DNA from 4 places in the Nostoc sp. CCY0012 genome. Region 1 is predicted to be linked to each of the others. Evidence: predicted binding sites of a transcription regulator. Region 1 holds the regulator's gene; each other region holds the start of a gene.
The links. Region 1 encodes NtcA, which controls nitrogen genes in cyanobacteria. Its sites were predicted from a motif close to TNTGTANNNNNNNNTACANA; they were not measured.
Positions count from the first base shown of each region.

Region 2: the regulator NtcA is predicted to act here: its motif matches at 3,101-3,120, upstream of ACM0OS_RS10525 (Glu/Leu/Phe/Val family dehydrogenase).
Region 3: the regulator NtcA is predicted to act here: its motif matches at 1,665-1,684, upstream of ACM0OS_RS09940 (DUF3120 domain-containing protein).
Region 4: the regulator NtcA is predicted to act here: its motif matches at 3,325-3,344, upstream of ACM0OS_RS06270 (DUF2605 domain-containing protein).

Region 1 covers NZ_CAWUDM010000009.1:62,462-67,285, reverse strand. Annotated here, with positions in the region: gene ACM0OS_RS04065 (DUF3084 domain-containing protein) at 1-1,446, opposite strand, end outside; gene ntcA (global nitrogen regulator NtcA) at 1,639-2,310, opposite strand; gene fabI (enoyl-ACP reductase FabI) at 2,686-3,462, shown strand; gene hisB (imidazoleglycerol-phosphate dehydratase HisB) at 3,731-4,381, shown strand; gene ACM0OS_RS04045 (ABC transporter ATP-binding protein) at 4,494-4,824, shown strand, end outside.
Region 2 covers NZ_CAWUDM010000028.1:57,851-62,674, reverse strand. Annotated here, with positions in the region: gene ACM0OS_RS10535 (carotenoid oxygenase family protein) at 1-1,434, shown strand, start outside; gene ACM0OS_RS10530 (cytochrome P450) at 1,547-2,902, opposite strand; gene ACM0OS_RS10525 (Glu/Leu/Phe/Val family dehydrogenase) at 3,214-4,503, shown strand; gene ACM0OS_RS10520 (hypothetical protein) at 4,643-4,824, shown strand, end outside.
Region 3 covers NZ_CAWUDM010000026.1:51,388-56,211, forward strand. Annotated here, with positions in the region: gene psbU (photosystem II complex extrinsic protein PsbU) at 66-494, opposite strand; gene ACM0OS_RS09940 (DUF3120 domain-containing protein) at 883-1,662, opposite strand; gene ACM0OS_RS09945 (undecaprenyl-diphosphate phosphatase) at 2,065-3,030, shown strand; gene ACM0OS_RS09950 (TIGR03279 family radical SAM protein) at 3,184-4,524, shown strand; gene ACM0OS_RS09955 (glycoside hydrolase family 10 protein) at 4,619-4,824, shown strand, end outside.
Region 4 covers NZ_CAWUDM010000015.1:71,369-76,192, forward strand. Annotated here, with positions in the region: gene ACM0OS_RS06255 (aspartate aminotransferase family protein) at 1-900, opposite strand, end outside; gene ACM0OS_RS06260 (potassium channel family protein) at 1,052-2,119, shown strand; gene ACM0OS_RS06265 (DUF2973 domain-containing protein) at 2,293-2,622, opposite strand; gene ACM0OS_RS06270 (DUF2605 domain-containing protein) at 2,909-3,226, opposite strand; gene thrS (threonine--tRNA ligase) at 3,713-4,824, shown strand, end outside.

The sequences.
Region 1 (4,824 bases):
GCTAAACAGAACTTGTCCGTTGACGATAGCCAACAGTCTTACTCTTAATGGCCCGGCTGTATAAGTATCCTCGGCTGCGATCGCTTTGATTTCCACCGTTTGCTCATACTGCCTTAATTGGGAGAAAAAGCGTAAAAAAGTATTGTCTAATTGGACATTTTCTACAATTCCCGCATTCCGGGCCCGAAATTGAGAAGCCGAAATTAGCAGATCCAGTCTTTGCCGCAGTTGATAGGTTGTCATATTTTTAGGATCAGCCGTAGTTGTGGCCAAAACCTCACTTCCGGAAAACACTAGTTGATTGCGCGCTGTATCTGCAAAAAATTCTATCTGGTCTTCTCCCCTGACATAATTGCCAGCTGAGAAGATTCGCACGACGTATTCCCTACCATCGTTAATTTGCTGGGTTAATTGCTCAATTCTTTCTGGGGTAACGCGCAATATATCTTGATTTGCAGGGATTGTCCCAGGTTCTGAGAGTTCAATATTGGCATTGCGGTTAGCTTCCTGCAACAGCTGGATTACCACCTGACGCGCTAGGTCTGCTTGGTTTATACCACGAACTACACCAGATGCCAAAACTTGACCCCGAAATAAAGCTAGTTTGCCTAAACGCAAATCACGGTATGACTGGTAATATTTTTCTAGTCTGGCTACTTCTTGTTCTAAATAATTCTGTTGTCTTTCTAATTCTTTCAGGCGAGATTCCCTAATGGCAATTACTTGTTCTCGCGCCGCAATTTCTTCATTGCGCTTTTTAATTAATCCATCTAGTTCGGCAATTTTGCGATCGCGCTGGTCAATAGCTGTTTTGGCTTCATCAATGGCTTTTTTTGCTTCGGCGTAAAGTCGTTGACGTTCTGCCCTGAGTTCTTCAATGGCTGACTGCAATACTTCTCTTTGATCATAAACGCTTTGCAGTTCCGTTAGGGCTTGTTGATAGCGATTAGCTACTTGACTTAACTGACCTTGGGTGCGTTGGAGTTGTTTTTGGGTTTGGGCCTGTTGGCTGAGGGTGCGGTTTAGTTGTGCTTGAGTTTCCCGTTGTTTAGTATTTGCTGCTTGTAAGGACTTATTAATTACCTGTAACTCTTGTTGTGCTTGGGCTTGTTCAATTCTTGCTTGGCTTAACTCACTTTCTACCTGACTTTTTTGAGTTTCGGCAACTTTTAGCTGTTCGCGCTTTTCCCTCAAGTCTCTTTGAATATCCTCTAGCTCAAAGACCCCTTGTCTTAATCCTTCATCAGCTACAAATAAGATTCCCAAAGTTGATGTGGCAATCAATGCACCAGTAAAAATAGTCACTAGTACTGCTGTGCTTTTGGGACGAAGCTTAAATAGTGAGAGGCGAGCCTTGCCAACACGTGTGCCAATGCGATCGCCCACAGTGGCAATTACGCCCCCCAAAATTAAAATTGCTGCTATAAGGATGTACCCGGTGGTCATCTTCAGCTACCGTTCACGTAGTGTGCCGGAGGCATAATGCTTCCAGATACAGCCTACTACTTTCAAACATTATCTGGTGGAGGATGGAATATTGGCAATAGCTGAAACTACTCACGATTTTAGATTTACCTCCAGCTATGGGTGTCATCTTGAAAAACACAACACTTGCCACTCCACCTCCTTCAATTGCTTTTAAGTGAACTGCCTACTTAACGTAACAGGTTTATGCACAGTAATCTTCTTTTTGTGGATGGAAATCATCTTTTTCTCACGCAAATCCCCTAATAACCTGGTGACAGTTACACGAGTTGAACCAATGGCCTCAGCGATCGCCTGATGAGATAACTTGAGATCAATCGTAATTCCATCTGCACAAGGAACACCAAAATCACGACAAAGAATTAACAGAAAACTCACCAACCTCGAACCCATATCCCGGTGAGCCAAGGTTTCAATCATCATCTCTGTCTGTAAAATCCGCGAAGATAGTCCCCGCAGCATCAACATGGATAATTCTGGATTTTCCTTGAGTGCTTGCTCTACCTGTTCAATAGGAGCTGAAAGCAACTCTACAGGGGTAAATGCAACTGCATGGTAAAATCTATCTGACTTATTTCCCGTCAGCAATGACAACACACCAAAAACGCTATTTTCCCGCAGCAGTGCTACCGTTATTTCCTCACCTGCTTCGTACACCCTGGAAAGTTTAACAGCACCCTTTAAAAGAAAATAAACTCGTTCAGCAGGATCGCCGGGAAAAAAGATCGTTTTGTTGCGTTCAAACGTTTCCACAACCGGAGGAAAAGCTCCAGTTGCCATCTGACGAAATACATTTGCTAGGGCTTTATCTTGTGTCACGATCATCTCCCTTCCCCTACCCAATGCCGGAAAAACAAAAACTGATTACCTAAGAATACACCCGAAAAAAGAATAAAGCACCGTCAACCTTTCTGTGCATTCCTATACTCAAGCCCACAACTTCACAGTTATTTGTTCATAATGATACATAATTTTTCATGTTTTTAGCTAGTAGTTGTTATAAGTACTTGCACAGTTGTAGTCATCAGGTTTTTTGCCCAAATTTTCATAATATCTTGAGAATATCTTAAGGATTATCTAGCAAAATTTTTCCAAAAACAGTTCACATAATCATCATTTTTGCAAATCATGTGTAAAAGCCAGACAAACTCACCTCAGATTCTAGTATGCTCCTAATGATTGGTTGCATTTACAATTTCTATGCTGAATCTCACTGGAAAAAACGCCTTAGTTACAGGAATTGCCAATAACCGCTCCATCGCCTGGGGGATTGCTCAACAACTGCATCAAGCAGGAGCTAACTTAGGTATTACTTACTTGCCAGATGACCGAGGCAAGATGGAGAAAAAAGTTGCCGAATTAGTGGAACCTCTTAATCCCAGCTTATTTGTTCCCTGTAATGTCCAAAATGACGAACAAATTCAGTCTACCTTTGCAGCCATTCAAGAAAAATGGGGCAAACTAGACATTCTTATTCACTGTTTAGCTTTCGCCAACAAAGACGATTTAACTGGTGGTTTTAGCCAAACCTCGCGTGCTGGATTTAAAACCGCTTTAGAAATTAGCACCTACTCTTTGGTACAATTAAGCGGCGCAGCCAAACCGCTAATGACAGAAGGAGGTAGTATTATTACCCTGACATATTTAGGCGGTGTCAGAGCTGTTCCCAACTACAACGTCATGGGAGTAGCCAAAGCAGGTTTAGAAGCTAGCGTACGTTATTTAGCAGCTGAACTAGGGCCACAAAACATTCGAGTCAACGCCATCTCCGCCGGGCCAATTCGCACTTTAGCATCATCAGCAGTAGGCGGAATCTTAGATATGATTCACCATGTAGAAGAAGTAGCCCCCCTCCGACGCACCGTCACCCAGCAAGAAGTAGGCAACACAGCAGCATTCCTATCCAGCGATTTAGCAAGTGGCATCACCGGGCAAGTTCTGTACGTAGATGCAGGATATGAAATCATGGGAATGTAATATTGAGGGAGTGGCTACGGTGTACACACAAGTTGTATCAAGTTGCCTAACAGCGTTTCGATCCCCCCTAACCCCCCCTAAACCCCTTCGGGGATGCGCCTTCGGCGTAGAAAAAAGGGGGGAAAATAATCAAAGTCCCCCTTAATAAGGGCGATTTAGGGGGATCAATCCACATTTTGTACGCAGCACAAAGATGTGTGTACACCGTAGCTTATACCTATAAAAGAACCTAAGTTCCCTACTCCCTACTCCCCACTCCCCTTTCTTTATGCAAACAAGCGATACCTTCAGTAAGGACTCCGTCCAACGCCAAATTATCGAAACTCAAACTGCTCGCGTGGCCTCTGTTCACCGCACCACTGGTGAAACGGATGTGCAAGTTACCATTAACCTGGATGGTACAGGTATCTGCACCGCAGCCACCGGGATTCCGTTTTTGGATCATATGTTGCATCAAATTGCCTCCCACGGGTTGATTGACTTAAATGTCCAAGCCCAGGGAGACTGGGAAATTGATGACCACCACACCAATGAAGATGTGGGTATCACTTTAGGACAAGCTTTCAGTCAAGCATTAGGGAATAGAAAAGGGATTGTCCGCTTTGGTAATTTTCTCGCACCCTTAGATGAAGCTTTAGTGCAAGTGGCGCTAGATTTTTCTGGACGTCCCCACCTGAGTTACGGCTTGGATATTCCTACCCAGCGAGTGGGAATCTATGATACTCAGCTAGTACGCGAGTTTTTTGTAGCTTTGGTCAACCATAGCCAAATGACACTTCACATTCGCCAACTGGATGGTATTAATTCCCATCATATTATTGAAGCGACATTTAAAGCTTTTGCTAGAGCTACCCGCATGGCTGTGGAAATTGATCCTCGTCGCGGTGGGACTATTCCCAGTTCCAAGGGTTTTCTGTAAAAATGATACAGAGGGTGTCAATTAGCTATTTGGTTTGTGATAATTGACAAACCTAGTGGTAATTGTGACTGTTAGACCATTGGGTACACTGCAATTAATACACGAAACTGAGATGAAGTCTGGTGCAGACACCCTTAATTCTCCGCTGAATATTACAGAAAATCCGCCAGTAGTCCTCACTGCTGATTTGCGAAAAGTCTATCGCACGGGATTTTGGCTGAATCAAAAGATTGTATCCCTTAAAGGTTGTTCGCTTACGGTACACCAAGGTGAAACCTTTGGGTTACTAGGGCCTAATGGTGCTGGTAAAACTACTCTGTTAAAACTGTTGTTGGGAATTATCCGCCCTACTTCCGGCAAGGGTTTATTATTAGGCCAGCCATTAGGCGATCGCCATGCTAAACAACGTATCGGTTATCTGCCAGAAAATCCCTATTTATATG
Region 2 (4,824 bases), on a different contig from region 1:
TGGCAAGGCGGATATCAATCGCTTAATCAAGAGTTCGATTATTGGATTGATGATATAGAAGGGCAAATTCCCCCAGAATTACAAGGGACTTTGTTTCGCAACGGCCCTGGTTTGCTGGATATAAATGGACAACGCATTCATCATCCCTTTGATGGCGATGGGATGATTAGCCGCATCAGCTTTGTGAATGGCCGCGCCCATTTCCGCAACCGTTTTGTTCGCACTGAAGGCTATGTAGCCGAACAAAAAGCCGGAAAAATATTGTATCGGGGTGTCTTTGGTACTCAAAAATCTGGTGGTTGGTTAGCTAATATTTTTGACTTCAAAATTAAAGATATTGCCAACACCAATGTAATTTATTGGGGTGGTAAACTCTTGGCACTATGGGAAGCAACCGAACCCCATCATCTAGACCCTTACACCCTAGAAACCTTAGGCCGAGAATATTTCAATGGTGTTTTAGCACCCGGTGATGCTTTCAGCGCCCATCCCAGATTTGACCCTAGTTGCAACCAAGACGGCGGCGCACCTTGCTTAGTTAATTTCTCAATTAAACCAGGGTTATCCACTACAATTACGCTTTTTGAATTAAATTTAGCAGGAGAGATTGTCAGAAAGCAGGCTCATAGCGTTTCGGGCTTCTGTTTCATTCATGATTTTGTCATTACTCCCAATTACTGTATCTTCTTTCAAAATCCTGTCACCTTTAACCCCATACCTTTAGCTTTGGGAATACGCGCAGCCGGGGAATGTATTCAGTTTCAGCCTCATAAACCAACTCAGATTATAGTTATTCCGCGTAACCCTCAAGTTGGGCCAACAAAGGTCAAAATTTTAGAAGCTCAATCTGGCTTTGTCTTCCACCATGCAAATGCTTTTGAGGTGGGAAATGAAATTGTCATTGATTCAATTTGTTATGAATCTTTACCAGAAGTCGAGCCTGAAAGCGATTTTCGGCAAGTTAATTTTGAGGCCAATTTACCTGGTCAATTGTGGCGATTTAGTCTCAACCTGGAAAATGAGACAGTGCAACAAAAGATGATAGAAAGCCAATGTTGTGAATTTCCCAGTATCAACCCAGCATATGTTGGCAGAGATTACAAGTATTTATACATAGGTGCGGCTCATGGGGAAACAGGTAATGCCCCCTTACAAGCAATATTGAAACTCAATTTAAAATCTGGAGAAAGACAACTTTGGAGTGCTGCACCCCGCGGTTTTATCGGTGAGCCGATTTTTGTCCCCCGTCCAGATGCAGACAAAGAAGATGATGGCTGGGTGTTAGTCTTGGTGTATGATGCAGCACATAATCGTTCAGACGTAGTGATATTGGATGCTAGTGATTTTAATAAAGGTGCAGTTGCTAAACTACATCTCAAACATCATATCCCCTATGGTTTGCATGGAAACTTCACTAATGAGGTGTTTGTATAGTAGGGAGTAGGGAGTAGGGAGTAGGGAGTAGGGAGTAGGGAGTAGGGAGTAGGGAGCAGGGAGTGGGGAAAAGAATGAACCTATACCCCTCGTCTCCCTCACTCATTATTTTCTATGACTTTGCGCCCCTTGGCGTTAAAAATTTGACCTGTAAACCATCGTGAGGATGGGGCGTGGGTACCATGATTAAATCCAAGTTTTGTTCGGGTACTAGTTCCCAGTGAGATTCACGGATTAAAAGTGCTGCAAATAGCTTCATTTCCAACTTAGCAAACTCCTTGCCTAGACATTCTCGCACTCCCCCACCAAAGGGTAGATAACTAAAGGGCTTTTGTTTGTCCTCAGCCCGTTCTGGTGCGAAGCGCTGGGGGTCAAAGCTTTCTGGTTTAGTATATGTACTGCTATCTTGATGTGTTTTGCCTATCTGATAAAGAACAGACCAACCTTCGGGAATACGATAGCCATTAAACTCACATGACTGAATAACCCGCCGAAAACCTCCACCCACGGGAGGTATAGTTCGTAAAACTTCTTTGAGTACTAGGTCTAGATATTCCATCTGCTTGAGATGTTCTGGTGTCAATGGTTCCTCAATAGCCAGTTGTTGTTGTTCTGCACAAACTTTGGCTAATACTTCGGGATGCTGTGCTAACTGTAAACAAAAAGAAGCGATCGCGGAAGTTAATGTTTCATGTCCAGCAAACAGTAACAACAGCACTTGGTCTTTAAGTTCTGCCAAGCTGAGGCGATTTCCATCTTCGTCTTGGGCTTGTAGAAGTAGTCCCAAAGCATCTTCATCGGAGTCAGGTTGCTGTTGACGTTGCAATATAATTTCTTCAATTTTTGCCAATAGCTGCTGACGACAACGTAGCGCCCGACCAAATTTAGTCCAGGGTAAATTCATGGGAATACTAAATAAACCTTGACACCACTCCTCAAACAACTCACTAAAAAGGCTATCAGAGGCTGCATCTGTTCCTATGAGTAATTTGCAAGCCACATCAAAGGTATATTTTCTGATTTCGGGATACCATGTCAAAGTACCCATGTTTTGCCATTTGTGTAGATAGCTGCGGGTAATCTCTTCCATTTTAGGCACATACCCAGCTAGCGCCCTTGGTTGAAAAGCTTGGGCAAGTAACTTCCGTCGCTTTTGGTGTATACCTCCTGATTGTGTTGCTACAGATGCTGGCCCTAGTAAAATTCTTGTACTCTCAGGCCAAGTGTTCAAAAAGTATTGATTTTCATTAGTTAATAAAAAACGATTAGCATCAGCCCCAATCATTATCACAGTCGGTTGTCCGAATAAATGGGTTTTGACGATGGAACCGTATTGCTTCTGTCGCTTATCAGCAAATTCTGAATCACGTAAAAAGCTGATGGTTTCGCCAATCAAAGGTAAGCCGAATTTACCAGGGGGTAGAGGTAGCTCTTGTTGATTAGCTGTCACTGTATTTTGGGTTTTCATAAAATTAGTAACGATACAAATCTTAATTCTTTAATGATCCTAATACCCGATGCGATCGCTCTTAAATATCATGTCTGATTAAACAGTTGTCATTGCGAGCAAAGCGACGCAATCGCAAAGCCTTTGGGGTTGCTCTTTTACACTCGCGGCGGACATATCGCCAGCAATGAAATCCTCAAAAGACTAAGGTAAAATAAAAATGTAACAAAAACTACAAAAATCTACCTTTTTAAGAAAACCGAGATAAGCTAAGCGTATTAGGCATATACATATCCGGTGCGCGAAGATACCGCGATTAGGAGAAAAATTTTATGGTTGCAACACCTCTGCGACCGCTGGAAGCTGCTACTCCAGCGCATATTTGCCCGTTTGATCAAGCGTGTAGTTACTTAGATGCGGCTGGTAAAGAATTAAAGCTAGATTCAGGTGTCTTGGAAATTCTCAGTCATCCCCGCAAAGTGGTAACGGTTTCCATTCCTGTAAAACTAGATAATGGGGAAGTTCAGGTTTTGGCTGGTCATCGGGTACAGCATTCTGATATCTTAGGCCCCTATAAAGGAGGCATTCGTTACCATCCGGCTGTGTCATTGCGGGAAGTATCGGCTTTGGCCATGCTGATGACTTGGAAGTGTGCCTTATTAGGTATACCTTACGGCGGTGCTAAGGGAGGCATAGCCATAGACCCGAAAAGTTATAGTATCGGCGAACTAGAAAGAATTACCCGCCGCTATACTAGTGAATTAATTAAAGACATTGGCCCTTCCGTAGATATTCCCGCACCAGACATGGGTACTTCTGCCCGTGAAATGGCTTGGATGATGGATACTTATTCTGTCAACGTTGGTCATGCTGTCCCCGGAGTTGTCACAGGTAAACCGATTTCTGTGGGTGGTTCTCTAGGGCGAGAAATGGCCACCGGACGCGGTGTCATGATTGTTGTCCGTGAAGCACTGAAAGATCAAGGTAAATCTGTAGAGGGGATGCGAGTAGTTATCCAAGGTTTCGGCAATGTAGGAGGTGCAGCCGCCCAATTGTTATATGAATTAGGGGCTAAAATTATCGCTGTCTCCACAGGTGCAGGAGGTATTTTTGCCGCCGATGGTCTTGATATTCCCGCATTGAAAGCCTACGCTACGACAAATCGTAAAAGTGTTGTGGGTTTTTCCCAAGCAGAACCTATTAGTAATGCAGACTTACTAACTTTGCCTTGCGATGTCTTGATACCAGCAGCTTTGGAAAATCAAATCACTAAGGATAACGTGAGTCAAGTACAGGCACAAATTATCGCAGAAGCAGCTAATGGGCCTATTACTTTAGAAGCTAATCAATACCTCGAATCGCATGGCGTGACAGTATTACCAGATATTTTGGCTAATGCTGGCGGTGTGGTTGTGAGTTATTTGGAATGGGTGCAGGGTCTTTCTTATCTATTTTGGGATGAGGAGCGTGTCAATCGGGAAATGGAACATTTAATGGTGCAAGCTTATCACAAGGTGATTGAGCAATCGCAGATCAGACAAATTCCTCTACGATTAGCAGCCTATACTCTGGGTGTAGGTAGAGTTGCCCAGGCTTTAGCTGATAGAGGTCTTTATCCGTAATCATTAATCATTAATCATTGGTCATTGGGCAAATTACGTACCCTTGTTCCCTACTTCCTATGTTTTAGAAAGCACATTCGTATTAGTGTTGGTTGTCTTTGATGTTATAACAACATTGACAACCAAACACCATATTACTATGTCGCAACAGAAAAAAAAGCCAAATGGGTGTGGATGCGCGAATATTCCTCTTTCAGTAATTATGCTGTTTTTAGGATTTGGTGGGTGGTGGTTTAGTCAGAAAAGTAGTCGAGATATGATGACTAATCTGTTTACTAACCTTTTAGCACAGCATCAACAAATAGCTACACCGATTTTAAA
Region 3 (4,824 bases), on a different contig from region 1:
TTTTGTTCTAAGCTAACATCTTGCCCCTTGTCCCCTTGTCCCCTTGTCCCCTTGTGCCTTTTTAGTTATCTGTAGATACCGTTATTAAAGCGATCGTCTCCTTCGTTGAAGACAGATTCAAATTCGGTAACGGCAAAGTTGTCTAAGTTAGCTTGCAGAAGTTGTTTTTGGCGATCGCTCAATCCAGGAAGTTCTAGGATATCCTCAACCTTTTCGTAAGGAGCGTTCTTGATGATTTTCTTCGCTAGGGTGGGATACAGCCCTGGATACTGTTGAAAAGCTCTGACGTTGGTATTATTCAAGTCAAGCTTTTTACCAAATTCTGTACCTAACTTAGCATCTGCTTTATTCTGCCGGGAAATTGCCAGGACTGGAACCTGGGGCAAAGCAACACTGTTGATATTGGCAGCAGTGGCTGTCTGATTTATTCCCAGCCATCCCCAGCAACCAAGCAACACACTAAACACTGTTAATAAACGCACCAATCTTTTCACGATTTTTCTACCTCTTTCCAACAAACAAAAAATAACGGCTTTAAGCCAAAAGCTGTCAACTGTAAGCTGAATCCAGACCTATGAAGTAAAGCACACCGATCAATCTGGGAGCTTATTTCATCCTAGCCTGAGGAAAGATGCTTTAAATGCATCTATATCCTTGATCCTTAAATGCTTGGGTTAATAGCTGATAGCTTTATCAACACACAGTGGTCATCAGAAACTAATATACAGCGTATCAATACCCGTAATATTTGCTGCTACTGGGTTTGACCTTTTTTTTACAAAAAGTTATTTCTTGGGCAAAATTTTTCTCTAAAACTGGGTTAATGTCAAAGACGCCATATTTATACTTTTAGCTGAGATTATGCCTGAAATGAGCAAATCTTTAGGCTGCGATCGCCGCGATCAAAAATAAGCTATCTACCAAAATTGTACTTAGGACTGCTCCACTAAAAGCATACCAGTGTTTTTTTCTAGTCAACAAAGGTAAAGTCCCGGCTGTTAACAGCCCTATGGCAAGAATTACTGCCCAAGCTTGTCCCCAAGGTGTTTGTACTTGGATGACAGCAGTTTGTAAAATAGGTGACACACTAGCAGGTTCAACCTGCATAATTTGCCGCCAATAAGGCATTAAGTCTACTAAATAAAAATACACATCTGTCAGGGCTGTACCTAGTAAAGAACCTAAATAAAAGCAGTTACCAACTTTGCCCCAATTCTTCGCCAGACACCAACAAGCAAACGGTAGTCCGATGGACTCTACAGGTAAATGCCACATAGGTTCCCAACGCAACCAGCCCCAGTAAATTGCTCCTGCTAGCCAACTCCAGCTAAAGCCTAAGAGTAAATCTCCCCACAAATAAGTTACAGGATGTGACATTAACTTAAAACTTAGCCACACCCAAAATCCTGTAATTGCGATACTCAGAACTGGTAGCGATCGCACTAATGGCGCTTCCACAAATACTGGCACCGATACCAAAAATACTGCTGCTGCAAATAATAGCCAAGCTTGTCTTGCAGCCTTAGATACAGGCAGGGAGGGAGTTAACGCGAGTGTGGATTCCCACTCATTGATACTTTTCTGTGGTGTATCAGTTGCATGTAAATCAGTATTTATAGGGGTAGTGACAGTGGTGTAAGAGGACAATGTATTATTAATCAAAGTTTTTAATATTTGTTACTAAACTTTATCTTATTTAAGATATCACACTAAAAAAATCCCCCCCCTGGGTATTTATATTTTACCAGTATTCTGCCTAGATTGTATGTTGCACGAAAGTGCCACTAAGAGGAAAAGGGGCAGGGGGGCAGGGAGCAGGGGGGAAACCGGGACACTCATGTTCCGCTCCTTCCACACAGGAGGAAAGGGCTTGTTTCTCCGGCATCAAGGAACTGGCGCAAAATTGCTACCCTTACCGTCGTAGATGTGCCGTAGGGTAGAAGTATTTTTGTTAGTTGCACCTAAGTCCCTAGTCCCTATGCTTTTTGGGTTATTTTCCTGGAAGGTGGTAAAAAAAACTGTTTGTGTAATTGGTTGTAATAACAGCGATCGCAGGTAAATTCAATGACTCGATTAAAACGTCAATGGTTCATACTTTTAAGTGCAGCATCTGCCTTATTCTCAATTGTCGCATTTCCTCTTAAAGTTTTGAGTAATCAACCCAACCCAGCCTTAGATGAGACACAGCCACAAATGCAGATATTGCAAGCTCTGTTTTTAGGCTTTGTCCAAGGAATGACTGAATTTCTGCCCATTAGCAGTTCAGCACATTTAAAGGTTCTACCCGTGGCTTTGGGTTGGGGCGATCCTGGGGTAGCTTTTACCGCCATTATTCAGCTTGGTAGCATTGTGGCTGTGTTGTGGTTTTTCTGGGATGACATGACACAAATCATCAAAGGAGCAACCAAAGCCATCGCTGTCAAAGATTACCAAAGCCATGATTTCCGCTTATTTCTAGGAATTACCTTAGGAACAGTGCCTATAGTTTTCTTTGGACTTTTAATTAAAAGATTTATTCCAGATTATGATAATTCACCTCTGAGAAGCATGGCAGCCATCGCCATTGCCTCTATAGTTATGTCGATATTATTAGGATTGGCAGAAAAATTCGGTAAACGGCAACGTGACTTTCAACATTTGACCATGAAAGACGGGCTATTAATGGGTTTAGCTCAATCTTTGGCATTAATCCCCGGCGTATCTCGTTCAGGTTCCACAATTACCAGCGGACTATTTATGAGCTTAGAACGGGAAACAGCGGCGAGATTTTCTTTTTTGCTAGGAATCCCCGCCATCACCCTAGCTGGCTTAGTCGAGTTAAAAGATTTTATTCAAGTAGGTGTAGGCAATATAGGTATAGTACCGATGATCGTCGGTACAATTTCCTCTGGGATATTTTCCTATATAGCGATCGCCGGATTGATACAATTCCTCAAAACCCAAAGCACCTTGGTATTTATTTTGTATCGCCTAGTATTTGGTGTAGCCATCTTGGGTGCCATCGGTGCGGGATTAATCAACAATAGTTAATAGTCCTGTCGTCATTGGGAAAAATCACTCCCCCCTTTTACCAAAAGATCAGGTTTAAAGCCGAGTGGAATTGTGGGCCATAGCTCCCCTGCCCCCTCGCCCCCTTGCCTCCCTGCCCCCTGCTTTTTCATCACCCCACCTCTCACACACATCATGTCTACCATCCATCCTGCCCAAATCACCAAAGTATTACCTGATTCCATCGCCGCAGAAATTGGCTTTGAACCGGGGGATGCCATTGTGGCTATTAATGGCACCAATCCCCGTGATTTAATTGATTATCAATTTTTGTGTGCTGATGAGGTTCTAGAACTAGAAGTTTTAGACGCAATGGGCAAAACCCATCACGTGGAAATTGAAAAAGACTACGACGAAGACTTGGGGCTAGAATTTGCCACAGCTTTATTTGATGGGTTAATTCAGTGTAATAACCGCTGTCCGTTTTGCTTTATTGATCAACAGCCGCCAGGGAAGCGTTCTAGCTTGTACTTAAAAGACGATGATTATCGTCTCAGCTTTTTGTATGGTTCCTACTTAACTTTGACTAATTTGCCAGAAAAAGAATGGCGGCGGATTGAACAAATGCGCTTGTCTCCTTTATTTGTCTCCGTTCATGCTACGGAACCTGAAATTAGAATTAGACTTTTGAAAAACCAGCGTGCTGGACAAATCTTGCAACAAATTCAATGGTTCCAAGAGCGAAGACTACAAATTCATGCCCAAGTAGTTGTATGTCCAGGTATCAACGATGGCAAACATCTGGAACAAACACTCAGAGATTTAGCGTCCTTTTATACTGGCGAAGTGCCTGCGGTAGCATCAGTGGCAGTAGTGCCAGTTGGTTTAACGCGGTTTCGCCCTGAAGACGACGAACTCACACCTGTTACCAGGGAAAAAGCTCAAGAAGTGATTTCCCAAGTAAAATTACTCTCTCAAGAATTTCGCCAACAATTCGGTTCCGGGTTTGCTTGGTTAGCCGATGAGTGGTTTTTAATTGCAGGTGAGGAATTACCCAGCGAGTCGGAATATGAAGAATATCCGCAAATTGATAATGGTGTGGGTTCCATTCGTTTATTTATCAAGCAATTTGCATCTACCGCCGCAGAATTATTACCGTCAAAGCTTTATCATCAAAAAAAATTAACTTGGGTAGTAGGTAATGCCGTAGAAACAGCCTTTCAACCAATTGTGCAACGCTTAAATGCTGTTGAGGGTTTAGAAGTAAAAATGCAGGCTTTGTGTAGTGATTACTGGGGACAAAATATTAGTGTCACCGGGTTACTTACTGGGCATGATTTGCTTTTAAATCTCCAAGGGCAAGATTTAGGCGATGGAATTTTGTTGCCAAAAGTTATGTTAAAACATGGTGAATTATTATTTTTAGATGACATGAATGTGGCTGAAGTTGCTCAGAAGTTAAAAACCAAAATCATTCCCGTAGAAGGTGTTGAGGGTTTAATAAACAACTGTATTGCGGAAAATGTTCTGGTTTAATTAGCAAATATCAGTTATTTTTCGGAGGTAATTTATGCAGGGAATGAATGATAAATAAAACAAAGGCATTTTAGATAAAAATGGGGAGTGATTAGTGAAGAATCAAGATAAATGTAATAATAAAATCAGACAAACTGGATTCTTCATCTTCATTTTTAAATTTTTAATTTGTAATTATTTGGGTATTTTGCCAGCAAAAGCAGCAACAACAGAGCCTGTATTGAGTGTGGTGCAAAGCCAAGAAAATAAGCAGCAATGGGCAGAAATCACCAAACGTTTGCAAGCAATAAATATGAATTA
Region 4 (4,824 bases), on a different contig from region 1:
TCCTGGTTGGAAGACATCACAGAATTTCTTACTCATCATGGCGCCAATGGGGATACCACCACCTAAACCTTTGGCACTGGTAAAGATATCTGGTTCTACACCCAGATGTTCATAACCCCATAACTTACCACTGCGTCCCATACCCACTTGCACTTCGTCGAACATCAACAAAACGCCAGTTTCATCACAAATTTGCCGCAGTTTTTGAAAGTAAGCCACATCACCAGGACGCACACCACCTTCACCTTGCAACGGTTCAATTAAAATTGCCGCTACCCGATAATCACCTTCATCTAATTCAGTAATTGCTTCCTCTATGGCATTAATATCGTTGTATGGTACATATGCAAAACCAGGAACTAAAGGATCAAAGTATTTTTGATACTTCGGTTGTCCCGTAGCGGTGACTGTCGCTAAAGTCCTACCGTGGAAACTAGCATTGGCTGTTAAAATAATTGGCTTGTCAATGTCTAAAACTGTGTGGGCATACTTGCGTGCCAGTTTAATGGCTGCTTCGTTAGCCTCGGCTCCAGAATTGCAGAAAAATACGCGATCGGCACAAGAATGTTGAATAATCCATTGGGCTAATTCACCTTGTTCGGGAATGTAGTACAAATTAGAAACATGATGCAGCTTTTTGATTTGCCGCGTTACTGCTTCTACCATTGCTGGGTGGGCGTGTCCTAAGGTACAAGTGGCAATTCCCGCCACAAAGTCCAGGTATTCTCTACCCTGGGTATCCCAAACTCGGCATCCAGCACCTCTATCTAAAGCTAAGGGAAAGCGGGCATAAGTTGACATGACAGCTTCATTAAAGCTATCGGCGTCAAAAGGGCTAGATGACATAGAATCTGACTTTGGGGGGATGGTGACTTCCTCAATGAGAGTTTGTCTGCTCACTACCGCGCCTCCTGATAAATCTTTAATCTTATACTCACTTACTAGTTTCCTAGAAATTATTAAAAATTACTTTTTATTTATCACATCTGATACTTTTTTATAGGCTAACAGTTAAATATGCTCCCCGGCTGGGCAGTAGTAAATAAAAATTGTGTATTCTACACTTGAGAAAAAATACCGACAAATTCAAAAAGAGTTAATGCTAGGAATGATATCCCTCGGTGGTGTCTTCCTCTTGGGTACGTTGTGGTATTGGTTAGTTGAGGGATGGTCATGGGAAGACGCAGCTTACATGACGGTTATTACCTTAGCTACCGTGGGATATGGCGAAATAAACCCGCTCAGTAGCCGTGGCAGGTTATTTACTATAGCTTTGATTGTATTGGGTGTAATCAATATCGGTTACATTGTCAATAGATTAACAGAAGCTCTGATTCAAGGCTACTTTCAACAAGGTATTCGTCTCCAGCAGCAAAGGCGCTTAATGGAATCCTTATCAGGACATTATATTATTTGTGGATTTAGTCGTACTGGTCGGCAAATTGCCAAGGAATTTCAGGCGGAAGGTGTGGAGTTTGTCATAATTGATTCTGATTTAGAATCAGTGCAAGATGCACAGGCAATCGGTTATGTGGCTTTTCAAGGTGATGCCACACTGGATGATACCCTATTGCAAGTTGGTATTGACCGGGCGACTTGTATTGTGGCGGCTTTACCATCTGATGCCGAAAATTTATATACTGTACTTTCAGCAAAAACACTTAATCCCAAAATTCGGGCGATCGCCCGCGCCAGTACAGAGGAAGCTCTAAAAAAATTACAGCGCGGTGGTGCAGATGCTGTGATTTCTCCTTATATTACAGGGGGTAAGCGCATGGCGGCGGCGGCTCTCAGACCCCAAGTATTAGATTTCATGGATGGTGTGATTACTGGCGCTGGTCGTGAATTATACATGGAAGAATTTTTGATTGACTCCGATGTTTGTCCGGTGGTGGGTCAAAGTTTACACAAGGCTAGACTGCGATCGCAAACTGGGGCCTTAGTTCTGGCCATTCGCCGAGTTGATGGCATTTTAATTGGTGGCCCCACAGGGGAGACAATTTTAATGCCGGGAGACACGCTAATTTGTATGGGTACATCTGAACAGCTGCGTAAACTCAATCAAATTCTCGGGCCAATTAATTCGCAACAACTACGACGACCGAGACATCGCTCATAATGGTTATTGTTTAGTATTTATAATTTTACCCTTACCCATTGGTGACATAAATTAGAAAGCGATCGCCTGGTTGTTAAGTACCAATTGCGATCGCTTTCATTTATACTGACATTTTAAATTTTTAAGGAGTTTAGCGATGCTAAATCTCTACCCTACGAATTCTAAAAATTATATTAAGCCTCTTCTTGACGATCGCTTTTCTGTCCTGGAGAAGCTTCATAAAGAGCATCTAGCTGTTGACGCGCATCTTCAACGTTGACTGAACGCATTACTAATAGAGGCTCTTTAATTAAGTTGCCTGCATTATCTAATAATTCTGGATGGGGAATAAACTGTTTTTTTGCCGAAAAATAGGCAACATTACCCTGATTACCTCTAGGCGAATATTGAGATGGATAAGATCTCTCTCGATCAAAACTAAACATAATCAAGTTGCGGATTAAGTTGGCAACGGCTATAACAGCAAGGATTGTAAAAGCAAGAATGTAAAGTAGGTGTAACATCAGATTTTCCTCCAGGGGCAGCAATTTTTAAAATTTGATACTTTAACGCTGTACTTCGTTGGTGTTTTGAATGGCAACGAGGACTTTTATCTTAATTACCAAGATGCGTTTATATTTAGATTGGAAAAAAATTTAACCGTTATTCAAACTACGGTAGCATAGGATACATTATTTGATAATAAAAATAATGTTAAGGATTTTTTCCGAACAATGCGACTTGTATACATATGTCTTACCGTTCGTTGTCCCAATCAGCCTGATCTGGTCAAGCAGCCATAGCCAACCCTCACAGTTCGCGTGCTTGACGAAATTTCATTGAAGTATTCCAGCATTCCGTTACCAGTTGATGCCAGGGCATTAAGGTATTCATATCAATCCCGACTTGTCCATCGGTTGCGGTAAACAACATCTTGGCTGTGTTGACTTCGTTTTGCGCTTGTTTAACTCGCAAGAGAAAATCAGATTGCTCTTCGTGACTCATAAACGATAGTTGCTCGGTTTCTAACAATTCACGCGATCGCGCAAACCAATACTGAAAATCCTCTAGTAGAGGTTCTAATACCGTTTTCAGCAGATCAGCCCCTGGTAAATTTGAGTCTCGCATAAATAAAAAGTATATTTCTAACTCCTCTACTAATATTAACGTTATTTACAATATTTAACATTATTATATGCTCTCTCTAAGGATAGATTGTCGAAAAATCTGTAATAATGACTACGAAATAAACTAAAGTTAAGATTAGCGCAAGTTTTGTGTAAACTTCAGGACACAAAAAAGCTATACGGAGCATGAAGCCAAAGGATTTTCGGCATTGCGTTAGCGTAGCTGACTGGAGATAACTAGTTAAATCAAAGGTGAATAATCCTCGAATGTGGCGCTGAGTATTTTACCCTCAGCAGTTAAGGTTTATGAGAACAGGATTAATTCAACGGGAATATTTAATTTAAAGTAATCAAAATCGTTATATTTGAAGCAGTACAGGAAAGTGCTGAGTGCTGAGTAAAAGCCCCTAGCCTCTATTCCCCAATCCTTGGGTAGATTTTTCCTAGCATCAACTACTAAAATTATCTTTTTGCAATCACTTCGCCAATGGTTCAGCAGCCGATGTCGCCAAACTCATCTCTTAGTCAGTCAGAACAACCGGAAAAAATTTATTTACCGCGCACCAGCGAATCGGAAGAATTAAAAAAGATTCGTCATACAGCTTCCCATGTGATGGCAATGGCGGTACAAAAGCTGTTTCCCAAGGCGCAAGTTACAATTGGCCCCTGGATTGAAAACGGTTTTTATTACGACTTTGATAGTCCAGAACCATTTAGCGAAAATGATCTAAAGGCCATCAAGAAAGAGATGGTGAAAATTATTAATCGCAAATTGCCGGTGATTCGGGAAGAAGTCAGCCGAGAACAAGCCGAACAACGGATTCAGGAAATCAAAGAACCTTACAAACTAGAAATCCTCGGAGATATTAAAGAAGAACCCATCACAATTTACCATTTAGGTGAGGAATGGTGGGATTTGTGCGCCGGGCCTCACGTCGAAAATACCAGCCAATTAAACCCTAAAGCTATTGAATTGGAAAGTGTGGCTGGTGCTTATTGGCGCGGGGATGAAACCAAGGCACAATTACAACGCATCTATGCTACTGCTTGGGAAAGTCCAGAACAACTGGCTGAATATAAGCGGCGTAAAGAAGAAGCCTTGCGGCGTGACCACCGTAAACTTGGTAAAGAACTAGGATTATTTATATTTTCCGAACAAGTGGGGCCGGGTTTACCCTTGTGGACACCCAAAGGTACTTTGTTACGGAGTGTCTTAGAAGATTTTCTTAAGCAGGAACAGCTAAAACGTGGTTATCTACCTGTAGTGACACCACATATAGCCAGAGTAGATTTATTTAAGACTTCTGGACACTGGCAAAAATATAAGGAAGATATGTTTCCTTTGATGTCGGATGACGAGGAAGCCGCCGCACTAGAACAAGGCTTCGTTCTCAAGCCGATGAATTGTCCGTTTCACATCCAAATATACAAGAGTGAATTACGTTCCTATCGGGAATTACCCATCAGATTTGCGGAATTTGGTACTGTTTACCGCTACGAACAATCAGGAGAATTAGGCGGTTTAACCAGGGTACGCGGTTTTACCGTAGATGACTCCCACCTATTTGTGACTCCAGAACAGCTAGACAACGAATTTCT